DNA from 2 places in the Cellulosimicrobium sp. 4261 genome. Region 2 is predicted to be linked to the other one. Evidence: predicted binding sites of a transcription regulator. Region 2 holds the regulator's gene; the other holds the start of a gene.

Region 1 (5,772 bases), on a different contig from region 2:
AACCCCACGCGCCGTCGCACCGCCGCGCCCTGGCGGCGCGTGTCGAGGCCGTCGACGAGCACGCGTCCCGCCGTGGGCACGACGAGCCCGTTGAGCAGGCGGGCCAGGGTGCTCTTGCCCGAGCCGTTCGCCCCGACCACGCCGACCCGGTGCTCGCGCAGCTCGAGGCTCACGCCGCGTAGGACGTCGCGCTCGCCGAGCCGCACGTGCACGTCCTCGAGCCGCACCACGCACCCCCCGGCGGTGTCCTCGACGGGGGCCTCCGGTGCGGGCGGCGCGACCTCGGCCGGGCGGTCCCGGCGTCGCCCCCGCACGGCGCGCGCCGCGCGCGCGATCACCGTGCCACCTCCACGAGCACCGCGACGCCCTGGCCGCCGCCGACGGCCGCCGTCGCGAGCCCGAGCGTCCCGGCCCGCGCGCCCCCGCGCACGAGCCGGGAGAACAGCCGGACCACGGCCACCGCGCCGCTCGCGCCCCACGGGTGGCCCAGCGCGAGCGCGCCGCCGTCGGGGCACACCCGGGCGTCGTCCGCGGGGTCGCCCAGCGGGTCGAGGCCGAGCGCGTCGGTGACCGCGAGCACCTGGGCCGCGAACGCCTCGACGACCTCGACCGCCGCGACGTCGTCGAGCCGCGCGCCGGCGCGGTCGAGCACGGCGCGCACCGCGGGCACCGGGCCCCACCCGGGCAGCGCCGGGTCGCAGCCCACGGTGGCGGACGCGACGACCCGCAGGCCCGCGAGCCCCAGGTCGCGGCGCACCGCCTCGGGGACCACCGCGACGACCGCGGCGCCGTCGCTCACCGGGCTCGACGTCGCCGCCGTGACGGTTCCCCCGGCGCTGAACGCGGGGGAGAGGCGCGCGATGACGGCCGGGTCGAGGCGGCGCGCGCGCTCGTCGCGTTCCAGGGCACGGCCCGGCGGGCCGACGCGCACGGTCTCCGCGGCGAACCGCCCGGCGTCGTGCGCCGCGCGGGCGCGCGCGTGGCTGCGCACCGCGTACGCCTCCTGGCGCTCGCGGGTCACGCCGCGGCGTCGGGCGAGCTCGTCGGCCGCCGCGCCCATCCCCGGGTCGGCCCACGGCACGGGCGCGAACGCCGCGCGCGCGTACGGGACGTCGCCCCACGGCGTGCGGTGGGCCCGCGCGGGCGAGCGCGTCGCGCTCTCGGTGCCGCCCGCGAGGACGAGCGCCGCGTCGCCCGCGCGGACCTGCTGCGCCGCGACGAGCACGGCCGCGAGGCCGGACGCGCACTGCCGGTCGACGGTGAGCCCCGGCACGCCGACGCCCGCTCCGGCGGCGAGCGCCGCGACGCGCGCGACGTCCCCGCCGGGGCCCGTGCAGCACCCGAGCACGACGTCCGCCACGTCCGCCGCGACGCCGTGCGCCCGCGCGTCGTCGAGGGTCGCGCGCAGCGCCGCGGCCGCGAGGTCCACCTCGGTGAGCGCCCGGTGCCCGTGGCCCGCCGTGCCGACCCACGTGCGGCGCGCGGCCACCACCACGGGCGTCGCGTCGGGCGCGCCGTCCGTCGCGCCGAGCTCTCGTGGGCTCACCGCAGCGGCTCCAGGCCCGAGCGTGCGAGGTCCGTCCCGCCGAGGACCTCGCTCACCGCGCCGCGCGCGGGCTTGCCCGACGGCGTCCGCGGCAGCGCCCGCGTGCCGTACCAGCGCCGCGGCCGCTGGGCCGGCGCGAGCGCCGCGCGGGCGACCCGCTCGAGGTGCGCCCGCAGCCCCGACCGGTCGTCGCACTCCACGACGGCCGTCACGACCGCCCCGAGGCGGCGGTGCGCCGTGCCGAGCACGACGACGTCGCGCACCCCGGGCACGGCCCGCAGCACGACCTCGACGTCCTCGGGCACGACCGTCGACCCGCCCGAGAGGATCGCGCCGTCGCCCCGGCCGCGCAGCACGAGCGGCTCCGGACCCGGGTCGGCGAGGTCTCCGACGGTGTGCCATGCGCCGTCGCGCCGCAGCGGTCCTGTAGCGCGCGCGAGGTAGCCCCGCGACACCCACGGCGAGCGCACCCACACCTCGCCGACGCTCGCCGACGGCAGGGGACGGACCACCAGGTCCACGCCGGGGAACGCGCGCAGCCCCGACCCGTCGGGGTCGTAGGCGACGAACGAGAGCTCGACGGCGCCGTAGTACGCGAGCACGTCGAGGCCGAGGCCCCGCGCCCGCTCCCGTGCGCCGGGGGCGAGCGATGCCCCGCCGACGACCGCGTGCCGCAGCCGCGACGGCGCACCCGCGGCGACGGCGTCGAGCACGTCGTCGAGGACCTGCGGCACGAGGTGCACGACGTCGCTCGTCGCGAGCGCCGCCGTCGTCGCGGCCGGGGTGCGCGTGAGGACGACGCACGCGCCCACCGCGAGCGTGTGCACGGCGGCGAAGCAGTACAGCGACGACGCGAGCGGGCCGGGGACGAGGACCGCGTCCGTGGGTCGGAGCCCGAGCAGCCGCGTGACGGCGTCGAACGACCCCGCCCACGACGCGCGCGTGCGCACCACCGCGCGCGGGCGGCCGGTGCTCCCGGACGAGAACCCGGCCCACGCGAGGTCGTCGGGGCCGGGGACGTGCGGCGGGACGGGCTGCGCGCCGTCGGCGGTGCCGGTCCCGCGCGGGAGCGGCACCTCGACGAACGTGCGCGGCGCGAGCGTGCGCAGCACCTCGGCGCGGTGGGCGCGCGGCCAGGCGGCGTCGCACACGAGGGGCGTCGCGCCCAGGTGGTCGACGGCGAGCACGGCGGTGAGCAGGTCCAGCGGGTCCGGCAGCGAGACGGCGACGAGGTCGCCCGGCCGCGTGCCCGACGCGCGCAGGTGCGTCGCGCCCGCGCGCACGTCCGCGGCGAGCGCGGCGTAGGTGCGCGACCGCTCGGGCGTGCGCAGGGCGGGACGGTCGCGCACCGCCGGGTCGGCGGCGTGCGTCAGGACCTGGTGGGCGACGGGCACGCGGACACTCTCGCAGGTGTTCAGGAGGCGGGGCGGTCGTCGGCCGCGGCACGGTCGGCGCCGGTCGGGCGCCGGGCCGGGCGGGCCGCGGGGTAGGCGCGCACGACGCCCACCGTGATCGCGGCGGCGGCGAGCGCCTTGAGCACGTCGCCGGGCAGGAACACGAGCGAGAGCTGTGCGGTCGTGGGCAGCGGCACGCCCGTGACGAGCGCCTGCACGGGGACGCCGACGGCGTAGACGACCGCGACCCCGCCGACGAGGCACGCGACGAGCACGGGTGCGAACGTGACGCGCCGGAGCCGGTCGACGAGCAGACCGACGACGGCCGCGCCGGCGAGGAACCCGACGAGGTAGCCGGCGGACGGCCCGACGAACGCCCCGAGCCCGCCGCGCCCGCCCGCGAGGACGGGGAGCCCGGCCGCGGCGAGCGCGAGGAAGGTCGCGACGGCGAGCGAGCCGCGCCACGCGCCGAGGACCGCCCCCGCGAGCATCACACCGAGCGTCTGGAGCGTCACGGGCACCGCGTTGCCGAACAGGGCGATCGAGCCGGGCAGGCCGAGCGCGGCGAGGAGCGCGGCGAACGTCGCGACCCGCGCCGCGTCGCCGGCGTCGAGCGCGAACCGGCCACGGCGGCGGTCGGGCTCGTCGCGCGGTACCTCGCGCGGCGCGGCCGGCGCGGTGGCCGCCGGGGCGGACGAGGTGGCGGTGGGCGTCTCCGTGCGGGCGTCGGTCATCGCGGGCTCCCTGCTGTCGGTGGGCGGGCGTGTCCACTCTGGCCGGGACGGCGGTCGTCGGGCGACGGCGCTCGCGACCACCTCGGCGGCCCGCCGTGCACGGATCGCACAACCCGTTGGAGGGAACCTCCAACCGCTCCCGGGCGCGGGTGCGGGGCCGGTGTGGGAGCCGCACAACGCGGCCTGCGTGGCCGGTCGGCACGCCTCGTCGCACCTCTTGGCACTCCCGGGGGGAGAGTGCTAAAACAGGAGCTGTAGCCGCCCGCGGGGTGCCTGCCTCGCGGGAGCACCGACCGGTCCCGGACCGCCCGGGACCGTGCGACGAGGAGGTGAGAGGTGTGGCTGCGATGACCGACCCCTTCACGAGCACCTTCGACGCGATGGACCGCCTGGTGGGCCAGCTCGCGTCCGGCGCCCGCGCGACCGCGGCCTCGGCGGCCTCGGGCGGCATGCCGCTCGACCTGTTCCGCGCCGGCGACCACTACGTGCTGACGATGGACCTCCCGGGCGTCGACCCGGGCACGATCGACGTGTCCGTCGAGGACCGCACGCTGACGATCCGCGCCGAGCGGAGCCCGCGGACCGACCCGGACGTCCAGTGGCTCGCGCGCGAGCGGCCGTCCGGCACGTACGCACGCCAGCTCACGGTGGGGCGCGGCCTGGCGCTCGACAAGATCACGGCGTCGTACGAGGACGGCGTGCTGACGCTGACGATCCCGGTCGCTGAGGAGGCCCGGCCCCGCCGGATCGAGGTCGCACACCGCGCGGGCGGCGCGGCGACCCAGATCACGGCCGAGGCCGAGCCTCAGGCGTCGGAGGGCTGAGCCGGGCTCACGCCTCGCCGGGGAGCGCCTTGCGGACGACGAGGCGCGTCCACGCCCCGAGGTACACGCGGTCCCCGTCGGCCAGCTCGCGTCGCTGGCCGGCGGGGATCGGGTCCGTCGGGAGCGGCTCGCCCGCGGGGCTCACGTAGGTGCCGTTCGAGGACTGCAGGTCCTCGACCCACCAGCGCTGCCCGTCCGTGCTGAGCTGGCAGTGCCGTCGCGAGACGCCGGTGTCCGCGCCGCAGTCGACCTGCGGGTGGATGCCGCGCGAGACCGACGGGCGCCCCACGAGCACGCTGCGCTCGCGCAGCACCACGAGCCCCGGCAGGCCCGCCGACGGCATGGGGTCCTCGGGCTGCTGGGCCGCGTACCAGTCGGGGTCGATCCAGATCTCGACGACCCACTGGTCCGGCCCGGGCACGGGCGGCGTCGGCAGGTGCGCGCCCGACGGCGCGGCGGAGGCCGGGTCGGCGGGCTCACCGCCGGGCTGCTCACCCGCGGCGGTCCCGGTGGCCGGGGTCGACGCCGGAGCCTCGAGCGGTGCGGAGGCGCCCGGCGGCGGGGTGGCCGCGGACGCGGGCGACGCGGCCGGGAGCGGCGGCGGCGTCGCGCCCGACGCGACGCCTGCCTCCGGTGCGACGGGTGCGGCCGGTGCGGCCGGTGCGGCCGGTGCGGCCGGTGCGGCGGCGGGTGCGGCCGGGGTCGCCGGCGTGGGACGCGACGGCGGGTCGAGCGAGAGCGCCGACGCGGGCTCCACCGGGTCGGGCAGGGCACCGGTGGTGAAGTCGTAGCCGCAGTTCTCGCAGAACAGGGCGCCGGCCGGGGCGGGCGAGCCGCAGTTCGGGCACTCGAGAGCCTGTGCCGGGGTGCCGGACGACGCGCCCGGTGCCGGGGACGACGCGCCCGCCGGGGGCACCGCGGGTGCCGACGCCGCGGCGATGGGCTCGCCGCACACGTCGCAGTAGTCGGTCGACTCCGAGGGGTGCCCGTTGGGGCAGACGACGGCGCTCACCGACGCACCCGCGTCGTCTTCGTCGAGGCGGTGTCGAGCGCCATCTCGTCGAGCGTCGACGTGTTGCGCTTGAGCCGCACGGTGCCGTGCTCCTCGTCGTCGATCTCGACGACCTTGCGCAGGCGCGACGTCGCCTCCTCGTTCCCGGTCTGCTGCGCGAGCTGGACGGCGCGCCCGAGCTTGACGGTCGCCGTCGCCTCGTCCCCCGAGGCCTTGGCCGCGAGGCCCTCCTGGATCGCTGCGGCGAGCTCGGTCTGGCCGG
Region 2 (5,772 bases):
TACCCGGGCGCCGCCGGAGGGTACGGCGGCCAACCGGGCTACACGGGCCCGGCGTTCGGCGTCGGCGACGCGATCTCCTACGGGTGGCGCCGCGTCACGTCGAACCTGGGGCCGTGGATCCTCGTCGCGCTGATCTTCCTCGCGGTCAACGTCGCGTGGAGCTGGATCACGGGCGGGTTCGACCAGTTCCAGGACCAGTTCGACTACTCCGACACGAACTTCGCCGCCCTCGGCGGGCTCACCTTCACGAGCGTGCTGCTCGGGATCGTCGGCACCGCCATCGGCTATCTCATCACCGCGTTCTTCACGCGCGGCGCGCTCGACGAGGTGGACGGGCGTCGGCCCGACGTCGCCGCGTTCTTCCGCATCGGCAACGTGCTCAACGTGCTGCTCGCCGCCCTCATCGTCGGCGTCCTGTCCGGGATCGGGTTCTTCCTGTGCGTCCTGCCCGGGCTCGCGATGCTGCTGTTCTCGGCGTTCGTGTACTACGTCGCGCTCGACCAGGGCGTCGACGCGATCACGGCGATCCGCACGAGCTTCTCGCTCGTCGCGAAGAACTTCGGGCAGGTGTTCCTGCTCCTGCTCGCTCTCGTCGGGATCAACATCCTCGGCGCGATCCCGTGCGGGCTCGGGCTCTTCGTGACGATCCCGCTGAGCTACGTCGCCGTCGGCTACGCCTATCGCCGTCTCACGGGTGGGGTGCCGGCCGCCTGACACCCGGCCGCAGCCCTCGCCGCGCCCCGGTGCCGCCCGTCGGTGCCGGGGCGCGGTGCGTCTCGGGCGGGGTGCGTCCCGGGCGCCGGGCGACCGGTCAGGGCGCGGTGACGAAGTCGATGAGCTCCTCGACGCGCCCGAGCAGCGACGGCTCCAGGTCGGCGTACGTGCGCACCGTGCCGAGGATGCGCTGCCACGCGCGGCCGACGTCCTCCGGGGTCTCCGCGGGCCAGCCGAGCTCGCGCAGGATCCCGCGCTTCCACTCGGTGCCGCGCTCGATCACGGGCCACCGCTCCAGGCCGATCCGGGCCGGCTTCACCGCCTGCCAGACGTCGACGTACGGGTGCCCGAGCACGAGCACCGTGCCCGCGGGCGAGCGTCGCAGCGCCTCGTCGGCGATCCGTCGCTCCTTGCTGCCGGGCACGAGGTGGTCCACGAGCACGCCCACGCGCCGCTGCGGCGTCGGGCCGAAGTCGGCGAGCGCGGCCGCGAGGTCGTCGACGCCGTGCAACGGCTCGACGACGACCCCCTCCACGCGCAGGTCGTCGCCCCACACCTTCTCGACGAGCTCGGCGTCGTGCTTGCCCTCGACCCAGATGCGGCTCCCGCGCGCGACGCGCGCCCGCTGCCCGACGACGGCCCGCGAGCCCGACGCGGTGCGCGTCGGGGCGGCGGGGGCGCGGGAGGTGACGGGCGGGGTGAGCTCGACGGGCGCGCCGTCGACCCAGAACCCGGGCCCGAGCGGGAACGTGCGGGTCCGGCCCGCACGGTCCTCCAGCACGACGACGTGCATCCCGCCCGACTTCTCGACCCGTACGACGGCGCCGACCCACCCGGTCTGCACCTCCTCGACGACGAGGCCGCGCTCCGCGGGCTGCGGGCGCGACACGGGTCGCGCGCGGTGGTGGGAGGGGGCGGGCGTGCCGCCGAGGACGTCGGAGCCGTAGCGGTCGAAGGACACGGCGTCACCCTAGGCCAGCGTCCGCCGTGCGCCGCCGAGATCGCCCCGTGCGTCGCCGGATCGGCCTCTCGAGGGTCGACCTCGGACCCTCGGGCCGACCTCGGACCCTCGGGCCGACCTCGGGCGACGGCTCCCGGCGCGCGCGCTCCCGGGGCGGGGTGGTACCACGGACCGATGAGCCAGGAGCGCGCCGAGCCGGACCCGAACCGCTGGCGCGTGCTGCCGGTCTGCCTCGCGGTCGGCTTCATCACGACGCTCGACGTGTCGATCGTCAACGTGGCCCTGCCGTCGATCGAGTCGTCGCTCGACGCGGGTCCCACGGAGCTGCAGCTCGTCGTCGCGGGCTACACGCTCGCCTTCGGGCTCGCCCTGGTGCCCGCCGGGCGCCTGGGCGACGCCGGCGCTCGGCGCGCGCTGTTCATCGCCGGGCTCGTGGGCTTCGCGCTCATGAGCCTCGCGTGCGGGCTCGCGCCCACCGACACGTGGCTGGGCGTCGCGCGCCTGCTCCAGGGCGTGAGCGCCGGGGTGCTCAACCCGCAGGTCGTCGGCCTGATCCAGCAGGAGTTCCGCGGGTACGAGCGCGGGCGCGCGTTCGGCATGTTCGGCGCGACGATCGGTGTCTCGACCGCGCTCGGGCCCCTGCTGGGCGGCCTCATCATCGCGGCCGCCGGCCCCGAGACGGGATGGCGCTGGGTGTTCCTCGTCAACATCCCCGTCGTCGCCGTGCTCCTGCCGTTCGCGTGGCGTCTCGTGCCCGGGCCGCCGCGCACCGGCTCGGGCGCTGCGCGCGGGCCGCGCCGGCTCGACCTCGTCGGGCTCGGCCTGCTCGGCGCCGCGACCCTCGGCGTGATGATGCCGTTCGTCACGACGACGGGCCGCGGCGACGACGTGTCCCGCTGGTGGTGGCTCGTGCCGGCCGTCGGCGCGCTCGTGGCCGCCGTCGCGTGGGAGCGGCGCTACCAGCGCCGCACGGGCGAGGCCGTGCTCGACCCGCAGGTCGTGGGGCTCGGGTCCTTCCGCAACGGCGCGCTGCTCGGCCTCGCGTACTTCGCGGGGTTCACGGGCATCTTCCTCGTCGTCACGCTCTACCTCCAGGACGAGCTCGGGTACACCCCGCTGCAGGCGGGGCTCGTCGGCACGCCGTTCGCGGTCGCGTCGGGCGTGTCGGCGTGGTTCTCGGGCCGCTGGGTCGCGCGCTGGGGCCGCGAGCTCGTCGTCGTCGGCGTGGTGCTCGTGCTCGTCGGGGTGGTCGCCGCGGAGGTCGTCGTGCGCACGCTCGGGAACGACCCGGGCGCCGTCGGCCCGGCGCTCGCGGTCGCGCTGCTGGTCGCCGGTGCGGGCAGCGGGACGGTCATCGCGCCGAACCAGACGCTCACGCTGTCCGAGGTGCCGGTGAGCCGGGCCGGGGTGGCGGGCAGCATGCTGCAGCTCGGCCAGCGCATCGGGTCGGCCGTCGGGATCTCCGTCGTCCTGTCCGTGTACTACGGCGGCCTCGCGGGCGGCGACTCGGCGGCGGACGCGACCGGGCGCGCCCTCCTGGTGACGATCGGCCTCGTCACGGTCGCGCTCGCCGTCGGGCTCCTCGACCTGCGTTCGCGACGAGCGGAGGACCGCCGGACGGGCCGCGCGGACGCGTAGGATTGGCACTCGGAGGTCGAGAGTGCCGACGCCCGCACGCCCGCCCGGGCGGCGACGGTGCGGCACGCGGGAGGTGGACGTGAGCGAGGAGCGCCGGCTCGAGGTGCTGCGGGCCATCGTCGAGGACTACGTCCTGACGCGTGAGCCCGTGGGGTCGCGCGTGCTCACCGAGCGCCACAGCCTCGGCGTCTCGCCCGCCACGATCCGCAACGACATGGCCGCCCTCGAGGACGCGGGGTACATCGCGCAGCCGCACACGTCCGCGGGCCGCATCCCGACGGACAAGGGCTACCGGCTCTTCGTGGACCGCCTCTCGGGCGTCAAGCCGCTGTCCGCACCGGAGAAGCGCGCCATCGAGACCTTCCTGTCCGAGGGCGTGGACCTCGACGACGTCATCGCGCGCGCCGGGCGGCTGCTCGCGCAGCTCACCGGGCAGGTCGCCGTCGTGCAGTACCCCTCGCTGAGCCGGTCGGGCCTGCGCCACCTCGAGCTCGTGCCCGTCGGCGAGTCGCGCCTCCTGGTCGTCATCATCACGGACACGGGCCGCGTCGAGCAGCGCACGCTCGAGGTCGCGAGCCTGCCGGACGAGGGGACCCTCGTCGAGGTGCGCGCACGGCTCAACGCCGCGGCCGCGGGCAAGCGCCTCTCGGACCTCGCGCCCGGTCTGGCCGCCGTGACCGAGAGCTTCCACCCCGACGACGCCCCGCTCGTCCGCGCGGTGGGCGACCTCGTCGCCCAGACGCTCGCGGAGGAGAGCGAGGAGCGCCTCGTCCTCGCAGGCACGGCGAACCTCGCCCGCGCGGGCATGCGGTTCGAGCACGCGCTGCGCCCCGTCCTCGAGGCGCTCGAGGAGCAGGTCGTCCTGCTCGGGCTGCTCACCGAGATGGCCGCCGAGTCGGGCGTGAGCGTCCGGATCGGTCGCGAGACCCAGCTCGAGGGCCTCGCGGAGACCTCCGTCGTGACGACCGGTTACGGTAACGACGGTGACACGGTCGCGCTCGTCGGCTCGATCGGGCCGACCCGCATGGACTACCCCGGCACCATCGCGGCGGTGCGCGCGGTCGCGCGCTACCTGTCACGGGTGCTCGGCACGTGAGCCCCGCGGTCTCCCCGCCCGCGGCGGGCCCGCTCGACGACCACCCCCGACCCCTCCCGACCGGCCCCGCGCCGGCCTCACGACCCGCACCAGCAGAGAGTGACGTGTGAGCGACTACTACGAGATCCTCGGCGTGGCCCGTGACGCCAGCCAGGACCAGATCAAGAAGGCGTACCGCAAGCTCGCGCGCGAGCTGCACCCGGACGTCGCGGGCGAGGAGGCGGGCGACCGCTTCAAGGACGTCGCGCGCGCGTACGAGGTGCTGTCCAACCCGGAGAAGCGCCAGCAGTACGACCTCGGCGTCGACCCCAGCGCCCCCGGTGGCGGAGGCGGCGGCCCCATGGGCGGCGGGTTCGGCTTCCAGGACATCTTCGAGACGTTCTTCGGCGGCGCCCAGGCGCAGCAGGGCCCGATCCCGCGCGCCCGCCGGGGCCAGGACGCGCTCGTGCGGCTCGACATCGACCTCTCCGAGGCGACGTTCGGCGCGCAGCGCGAGCTCCAGGTCGACACGGCGGTCGTCTGCGGTACGTGCGGCGGCACCTGCTGCCGCCCGGGCACCTCGCCCCGCACGTGCGAGGTGTGCCACGGCCGCGGCACGGTCCAGCGCGTCGCGCGCTCGTTCCTCGGCCAGGTCATGACGAGCGCGCCGTGCGCCGCGTGCCAGGGCTTCGGCACGGTCATCCCCGAGCCGTGCGCGGAGTGCTCGGGCGAGGGCCGCGTGCGCAGCCGCCGCAGCATCACGGTCAACGTCCCGGCGGGCGTCGACACGGGCACGCGCATCAAGCTCACCGCGCAGGGCGAGGTCGGCCCGGCCGGCGGCCCCGCGGGCGACCTGTACGTCGAGATCCGCGAGCGCAACCACGACACGTTCGTGCGCCGCGGCGACGACCTGCACTGCACCCTCCAGGTGCCCATGACGGCGGCCGCCCTCGGCACCGTGCTCGAGCTGGAGACGCTCGACGGGCTCCAGGAGATCGACCTGCGCCCCGGCACGCAGCCGAACCAGATCGTCACGCTGAAGAACCTCGGCGTCGGGCACCTGCACGGCAGCGGGCGCGGCGACCTCAACGTCCACATCGAGGTCCAGGTGCCGACGGCCCTCGACCCCGAGCAGGAGCAGCTCCTGCGCTCGCTCGCCGCGCTGCGCGGCGAGGAGCGCCCCGAGCCCCGGCTCGCCGCCGCGCACCCGGGCGTCTTCTCGCGCCTGCGCGACAAGCTGTCCGGCCGCTGAGCGGGGCGCGCGCATGAGTGCTCCGGTGTTCCTCGCCGAGACGGGGACCGACGGCGTCGCGCCCGGCGACCGGTACGTGCTCGACGGCGCGGAGGGCCGGCACGCGGGCGTCGTGCAGCGCCGCGGCGCGGG

The links. The regulator HrcA, encoded in region 2, represses chaperone genes, less so after heat shock. The targets are predictions, from matches to a motif close to TTNGCACTCGNNNNNNNCGAGTGCNAA.
Region 1: the regulator HrcA is predicted to act here: its motif matches at 3,892-3,918, upstream of ABIE39_RS15105 (Hsp20/alpha crystallin family protein).

The regions. Positions count from the first base shown of each region.
Region 1 covers NZ_JBEPOQ010000013.1:40,122-45,893, forward strand. The annotation lists gene ABIE39_RS15085 (ATP-binding cassette domain-containing protein) at 1-230, opposite strand, end outside; gene ABIE39_RS15090 (thiolase family protein) at 335-1,546, opposite strand; gene ABIE39_RS15095 (class I adenylate-forming enzyme family protein) at 1,543-2,940, opposite strand; gene ABIE39_RS15100 (biotin transporter BioY) at 2,961-3,674, opposite strand; gene ABIE39_RS15105 (Hsp20/alpha crystallin family protein) at 4,013-4,498, shown strand; gene ABIE39_RS15110 (FHA domain-containing protein) at 4,506-5,510, opposite strand; gene ABIE39_RS15115 (vWA domain-containing protein) at 5,507-5,772, opposite strand, start outside.
Region 2 covers NZ_JBEPOQ010000005.1:217,451-223,222, forward strand. The annotation lists gene ABIE39_RS09005 (DUF2189 domain-containing protein) at 1-714, shown strand, start outside; gene ABIE39_RS09010 (DUF3097 domain-containing protein) at 812-1,675, opposite strand; gene ABIE39_RS09015 (MFS transporter) at 1,850-3,313, shown strand; gene hrcA (heat-inducible transcriptional repressor HrcA) at 3,393-4,409, shown strand; gene dnaJ (molecular chaperone DnaJ) at 4,516-5,640, shown strand; gene ABIE39_RS09030 (16S rRNA (uracil(1498)-N(3))-methyltransferase) at 5,654-5,772, shown strand, end outside.